3 regions of the Rhodococcus sp. P4_F3_2 genome follow, and region 2 is predicted to be linked to each of the others. Evidence: riboswitches for the same ligand, from Rfam matches in the RefSeq annotation. Region 2 holds a riboswitch; each other region holds the start of a gene.
What was found. A riboswitch is a leader RNA that binds a small molecule or an ion and turns the genes downstream of it on or off. The one in region 2 is predicted to bind thiamine pyrophosphate.
Positions count from the first base shown of each region.

Region 1: it holds a riboswitch for thiamine pyrophosphate, as region 2 does, so the genes downstream of both, AC1DWA_RS22565 (TenA family protein) here and AC1DWA_RS31360 (3-oxoacyl-ACP reductase) in region 2, are expected to answer to the same signal.
Region 3: it holds a riboswitch for thiamine pyrophosphate, as region 2 does, so the genes downstream of both, thiO (glycine oxidase ThiO) here and AC1DWA_RS31360 (3-oxoacyl-ACP reductase) in region 2, are expected to answer to the same signal.

Region 1 covers NZ_JBFUJN010000022.1:95,936-98,196, forward strand. Annotated here, with positions in the region: gene AC1DWA_RS22560 (ABC transporter substrate-binding protein) at 1-474, opposite strand, end outside; gene AC1DWA_RS22565 (TenA family protein) at 474-1,217, opposite strand; TPP riboswitch at 1,205-1,300, opposite strand; gene AC1DWA_RS22570 (carboxylesterase/lipase family protein) at 1,431-2,261, shown strand, end outside.
Region 2 covers NZ_JBFUJN010000057.1:10,683-12,943, forward strand. Annotated here, with positions in the region: gene AC1DWA_RS31350 (AurF N-oxygenase family protein) at 1-118, opposite strand, end outside; gene AC1DWA_RS31355 (DoxX family protein) at 223-663, opposite strand; TPP riboswitch at 802-895, shown strand; gene AC1DWA_RS31360 (3-oxoacyl-ACP reductase) at 913-1,677, shown strand; gene AC1DWA_RS31365 (LLM class flavin-dependent oxidoreductase) at 1,677-2,261, shown strand, end outside.
Region 3 covers NZ_JBFUJN010000024.1:1,354-3,614, reverse strand. Annotated here, with positions in the region: gene thiE (thiamine phosphate synthase) at 108-803, opposite strand; TPP riboswitch at 830-976, shown strand; gene thiO (glycine oxidase ThiO) at 976-2,055, shown strand; gene thiS (sulfur carrier protein ThiS) at 2,052-2,261, shown strand, end outside; gene thiG (thiazole synthase) at 2,260-2,261, shown strand, end outside.

The sequences.
Region 1 (2,261 bases), on a different contig from region 2:
GCGGATGATCTGCTGCAGTGTCTCGACTTCGCCGGGATCGCCGAACCCGGCGTACGTCTTTCCGTCGAGATCACGCGGGCGCGTGATGTCCGCACGATCCGCCTTCACACCGATGCCGGTGGCGCGGTGCTGAAGTGGCGCGATGACGGACGTCGTGGCGGCGCCGGCCGCTCGGGCGAACGTGGCCTGACTCTGTGTGCTGATGCCGAACTCCGCGTTGCCGGCGTCGACCAGGGTGTCGGGCGAGGTGTTGTTGTACGGCAGGATCGAGACGTCCAGACCGGCGTCCTCGAAGTAGCCCTCTTGGAGTGCAACGTACAAACCGGTGTGGTTCGTGTTCGGGGTCCAGTCGAGTGCGAACCGAATGGTCCCGTCGGACGAGCCGGTGTCAGCGGCGCATCCGGTCAGAACTGTGAATGCGGCTGCGATCGCGGCAGACGTGGCAAGTGTGCGGCGCAGCGCCGCAAACGACATCACGACGCCGGCCAAGGCTGCTGGTGGAGTGCGGAATCCCAGAACATCAACTCGTAGCGACTGGCGATGCGGAATGCTTCACTCATCGCCTCACGCTCTGTCTCGGTGGCTGCTTCGGCCGCAGCATTGACCAGTACGCGGGCCTGCGCCACCGACTCGTGGAATTCGGGTGCGTCGTACGTCGTGACCCACTGTGCGTACGGATGCGACGGATCGGCGTCGAGTACCTCGCGCGCTGAAGCGGCAAGATCGCGGCCGACCTCGGCGTAGATCCAGAAGCAGGGGAGTACTGCCGCTGCGGAGACCGGGTAAGGCGCAGTTGCCGCAGTCGCCGTCAGATACGAGACGTATCCCAGGCAGGCCTGCGAATGCTCGAGCCTTCCCGATCCCGCTGGAAGAATTCCACCGGTGAGAAGTCCGTCGTGAAGCGCAGATTCCACTGTCGCTGCCGTGGACGCGGAATTCGACCAGAAGCCCGCCGACTGCGGATCCGGGGCGTGGGCCGCGACCAGGGACAACGCTTTCGAATACCCCTCGAGATAAAGCTTGTCCTGCTCGATGTACGTGCGGAACGCGTCGAGAGGCAAGGTTCCGTCGCCGAGGCGTTTGAGGAACTCCAGTGAGTCGATCGACTCGCGGAGGACCTTCGTCTCGGCCCAGAGCCGATCGGTGAACCGATCCGTCGACGGCGCTGTGGCCACCGAGTTTTCGGCAGAATTGTATGCAGGCTGCGTAGTAGCCATGACATCCCTTCGTCAGCATTACCTGATCAGGTTCCCGGGTGTGTTCTCAGCCCCGCCCATGCGGAGCACCCCGTGTCAGAACTAGGCGACCTTAACACCGAGCCTCTGCTTCGTCGGCGGCTACCTGGCAGTTGAGTAGTCGGCGCACATCGGCCTTATGTTGGTACGTTTGGTCTTGTTTGCCACACGCGCGGGTCGGGAGGGGATTCAGACATGGAGACCGACGTTCGACCGAATCTCGGCGAGGACGGAACTCTGGTGATCCGTGCCCGCGGCGGAGAAGCCCGCGGGTATCCGGATGGCGGAATGTTCGCGTGGAAGGGCATGCCTTACGCAGCAGCGCCGGTGGGTGAACGGAGATTCCGCGCGCCGCAACCCGCTGAGCCGTGGGACGGGGTGCGCGACTGTCGTGAGTTCGGGCCGATCGCGCCGCAGGGCCAGAGCCCGGCGGTTCCGATCGACCGGGCCTTCAAAATCGACGAAGACTGTCTGTCGATCAACGTGTGGGCCCCGCGCCCCGACGGCACGCCGCGACCGGTGATGGTGTGGATTCACGGCGGCGCCTACTGCCTCGGGTCCGCCGCCCAAACGATCTACGACGGCCGTCATCTGGCTGAAACCGGTGACGTCGTTCTCGTCTCCTTCAACTATCGCGTCGGTGCCCTCGGATTCCTGGACCTGTCTGGATTCTCCACCGCGGATACCGTTTTCGAATCGAACTGTGGTCTGCGAGACCAGATTGCGGCACTCGAATGGGTTCGAGACAACATCGACGCCTTCGGGGGTGACCCGAGTGCGGTGACGGTGTTCGGTGAGTCGTCCGGCGCAGGATCCATCACGACGCTCATGACCTGTCCGAGCGCCGAAGGTCTGTTCCATCGTGCGATTGCCCAGAGTCCTCCCGCGACATCCGTCTACGGGGCCGAGCGCGCCAAGACCGTGGCGGAGCGGTTTCTCGAACTGCTCTCGATCGACCCTGAAGACGCAGGCGATCTGCTGACCACGGATCTGGAACTGCTCGTCAAGGCAAGCGATGACCTGGTC
Region 2 (2,261 bases):
GTGAATCCCAGTCGATGTCGAGATAGGGATCGAAACTGCGGGCAACTGAGCCCTCGGACAAAGTCTGCAGTACCTGGCGGTACGGCTTTTCCACTTCGATCGACGCTGACCGAGCCATCGGTGTCTCCTCACGGCCAGTCCGCCGATTGGAGTCGACGGACTTGAATGAGGTCAAACATAATGGGACACCGCGTCCCACGCAACCCCTTCAGGGGCCTGATTTCAGGCCCGCCGCACCGGGATGATCTCGCGAACCTTCTCGTCTCGGAGATACAGACCCGCCCACATGACGATTCCGGTGTAGACGGCAAACAATGTCGTGCTCAGCAGAGGCTGTTCCGCTCGAAGGTTGGTCAACACGGCTCCGCCCAGGTAACCGGTGAGCAGAATCGCGCCGAGTATCGACGTTCGCGGAATCACGTACAGCGCAAGGCAGATCAGTTGCACCACCCCGGCCGTCAATGCCAGCGAGTCCGGCAACCCAAGTTCGGCGGAGGCGTCCTTGACGGTCTGAAGGTTGAGAATGTGAATGATGCCGTCGAAGAGCATGAAAACGACGAACAGCCCACTCAGGACGTATCCGACCTTGCGAGCCGTGGCCGAAGGTGTCGTCGTCGTGGCGTTACCGGAAACAGTTTCGTTGTGGACGGGCTGGGTGGTCATCGGAATCTCCTGGGGCGAAGGCGAGCGGCCGGTTGCCACTTCGCTTGCAATTACGACTCCCGAGCGATCGAAAACTCATCGCGCCGGCCGTTACTACACACCCGGCGTTCGGGACGATTCACCTCACGTGGTCTGATGGACGGTGACACGGGGTGCCGAAAAAGTCGGCTGAGATCAGACCCGATGAACCTGACCAGTTAGCACTGGCGGAGGGATGTCGACATGACCGAACAGCAATTTCAGCGCGCATTGAACCTCGACGAGCAGATCGTTCTGATCACCGGTGGCGCCCGCGGGCTCGGCGCCGCACTGAGCCGAGCATTCTCCCGCTCGGGCGCCCGCGTAATCGTGAACTACAACAAGAGCCGCGATGCCGCCGAGGCCCTGGTCGCCGAACTGGGTGAGGATCGCACCTTCGCAGTCCAGGCGGACGTGACGGACCGCAGTTCCGTCGACCAGTTGTTCTCCGCTGCACGCGAGAGATTCGACGCACCGATCTCGACCGTGGTCGACAATGCACTGGTCGACTTCTCGTTCAACGGCGATGCCCGGCCGAACGCGGACACGATCACCTGGGCCGACTTCGACTCTCAACTACGCGGAGCTGTTGCCGGAACACTCAATACCACCCAGGCAGCGCTACCAGGCATGCGCGAACTCGGCTTCGGCCGAATCATCACTGTCGGAACCAATCTGGTCCAGAATCCGGTAGTTCCTTACCACGACTACACCGCTGCCAAGGCCGCACTGTTGGCACTGACACGGACGCTGTCCGCCGACCTCGGTCCGGACGGGATCACAGTCAACATGGTCTCCGGCGGCTTGCTCCGCACCACCGATGCGAGTGCCGCGACACCGGAAGCCGTGTTCGACATGATCGCGGCAAGCACTCCCCTGCGCCGAGTCACGACGCCGGACGAATTTGCCGACGCTGCACTCTTTTTCGCCTCCCCATGGTCGCGGGCCGTGACCGGCCAGAATCTGGTTGTCGACGGCGGACTCGTCAAGAACTGATGGGCGCACAGCTACGGATAGGTGCGTTCCTGCTCGGTTGCGGGCATCACAGTGCGGCGTGGCGACACCGCGACTCACCGGTCGAAAGTCTCGGTGACATCACGTATTACGAGTCGCTCGCCCAGATCGCCGAACGCGGCAAGCTGGACGCCGTTTTCTTCGCTGACGGTCACAGTGTTCGAGAACCCGAGTCTGGTGCGTCGTGGTTTCTCGAACCGATCACCGCGTTGACAGCCATGGCACGAGCGACGGCGAACGTCGGCCTGGTCACCACCATCTCCACGACCTTTCACACGCCATTCCACGCGGCACGACTTTTGGCATCGCTCGACCACATCAGCGGCGGACGGGCCGGATGGAACGTCGTGACCTCGATGTTCGACCAGGAAGCGCGCAACCACGGACTCGAGGCGATGCCCGATCACGCATCCCGATATGAACGAGCCGACGAATTTGTCGAAGTGGCCCTCGCATTGTGGGATTCGTGGTCGGAAGACGCGCTGATCCTTGACCGGGCGGGACGTTTTGCCGACGCAGGCAAGATTTCTCGCATCGATCACGACGGCAAGCATTTTCGTGTCGAC
Region 3 (2,261 bases), on a different contig from region 2:
TGTTGTCTGATCGGACAACTTCCGTTCATGTTTCGAGTCAGGCGTGCTGACCCGTAACTGTGCAGAAATCGCCCGGCAAACAGTTGACGGTCGCCAGTTACCGGTTTTCAGCGTCCAGCGACGGCGGCGGCGAGGCGCTGCGCAGCCGCCTGGGGATCCGACGCCTGCGTGATTGCCCGCACGACGACGATGCGCGTGGCACCGGCATCGAGCAGCTCCGGCAGGCGTTCCTCGTCGATGCCGCCGATTGCGAACCAGGGGCGCGGCGGTGCGGCGTCGGCGGTCGATCGAACCAGTTCCAGACCGGACGCACTTCGATTCGGTTTGGTCGGTGTCGCCCAGACCGGCCCGGTGCAGAAGTAGTCGACGCCCTCTTCGATTGCGGCCAGACTCGCCTGCGCGCGACTACTCGTCGAACGCCCGATGACGACGTCTTCACCGACAACGGTTCGTGCGTAGGGGACGGGAATGTCGTTCTGCCCGAGGTGGAGGATGTCGGCACCGGAAGCCATCGCGAGATCCGCGCGATCGTTCACTGCCAACAATGCGCCGTGGCGTCGCGCTGCGGCCGCGAGAATGCCCAGTGCTACCAGTTCGTCCTTGGCCTCGAGCGGGCCGAACTCGCGCTCACCGGCAGAGCCCTTGTCACGCAATTGGATGATGTCGACTCCGCCGGACAAGGCTGCCTCGGCGAACTGCGCGAGGTCGCCTTTCTCGCGGCGCGCGTCGGTGCACAGGTACAGCCGTGCTGCTGCCAGGCGCTCGCGCCGGTCGATGACGTTACTGGGATGTGTGGGGTGCACGGAGCAAACGGTAGCCTCTAGGGAGCAAGGTTCGACACGGGAGTCCTGAAACGTCGCTGTCACTTTTTGTCGTGACTGCGAGGTTCGTGGGGCTGAGAGGGGATCGCGACCAGATCCCGACCGTCAGACCTGACCCGGATCATGCCGGCGCAGGAAGTGGAGGTGGAGTTTCGTGAGTACACACGCTCGTACGGTGTCGGTTGTCGGCGGCGGTGTCATCGGTCTCGCCATTGCGTGGCGAGCAGCCCGCGACGGGTGGTCCGTTCGGTTGCACGACCCGTCCATTGGATCAGGTGCTTCGTGGGTGGCGGGCGGAATGCTCGCCCCGCTTTCCGAAGGCTGGCCGGGTGAAGAGACAGCGTTGACGGTTGGTGCAGCGTCCCTGGAACGGTGGCCGACGTTCGGTGAGGAGCTCGGAAAGTTCGGGCCATCGGTCTTCACCGCGGACAGTTCGCTGACGGTTGCACTCGATGCGGCCGACGCGCAGGACCTGCAGACCATCGCCGAGTGGGTGACCGCGCAGGGCCATGAACTCGAAGTTCTCGGTCGCGCCCGCATCCGCGAACTCGAACCGATGCTCGGCCGGGGCATCCGGTCGGGACTGATGGCTGTCGGTGAGTCCGCCGTCGACAACAGACTTCTGCTGGAGGCATTGCAGAAGGCCTGTGCGGAATCCGGCGTCGAATTGATCGCGCGTGCCGTCAACGACCTCGCCGAACTCGACACCGATCAGATCGTGCTCACCGCCGGTATCGCGTCACCCAAGCTGTGGCCCGGGTTACCGGTACGCCCGGTCAAGGGCGAAATCCTTCGCCTGCGGAGTAGGCCTGGAGTCACCCCGGCGCCCAGCCGCACCATCCGCGGAAGCGTCCACGGGCGGCCCGCCTACCTCGTCCCGCGCGGTGACGGAATCGTCGTCGGCGCAACACAATACGAGTCCGGTGAGGACACGCAGGTCACGATGGCCGGAGTACGGGACCTGATCAACGACGCCGAGGCGCTGATGCCGGCGATCGGCGAATACGAACTGTACGAATGCGCGGCAGGCCTGCGTCCCATGACGCCGGACAACCTGCCGTTGATCGGGCGCGTGTCCGATCGTGTTGTCGTCTCCACCGGACACGGACGCAACGGTGTCCTGCTGACGCCTGTCACCGCCGATGCGACGGTCGCGTTGCTGAACGGCACATCTTTGGTCGAGGTAAAAGGAACCGAACCCGAGCGGTTCGCAGTAGTTAAGGAAAATTCATGAGTGAGCAGGTCCCGATCGGGATCACCGTCAACGGCGAAGATCTCGAGTTCGATCGAGCAGTCACGGTGACCGAGCTACTGACGCACCTCGAGTTGCCGAGCAAGGGTATCGCCGTCGCCGTCGACGGTGCGCTCTTTCCTCGCGGGCGTTGGGACGAATCCGTCGGACGTGGTTGGGAAATCGAGATCCTCACGGCGGTGCAGGGT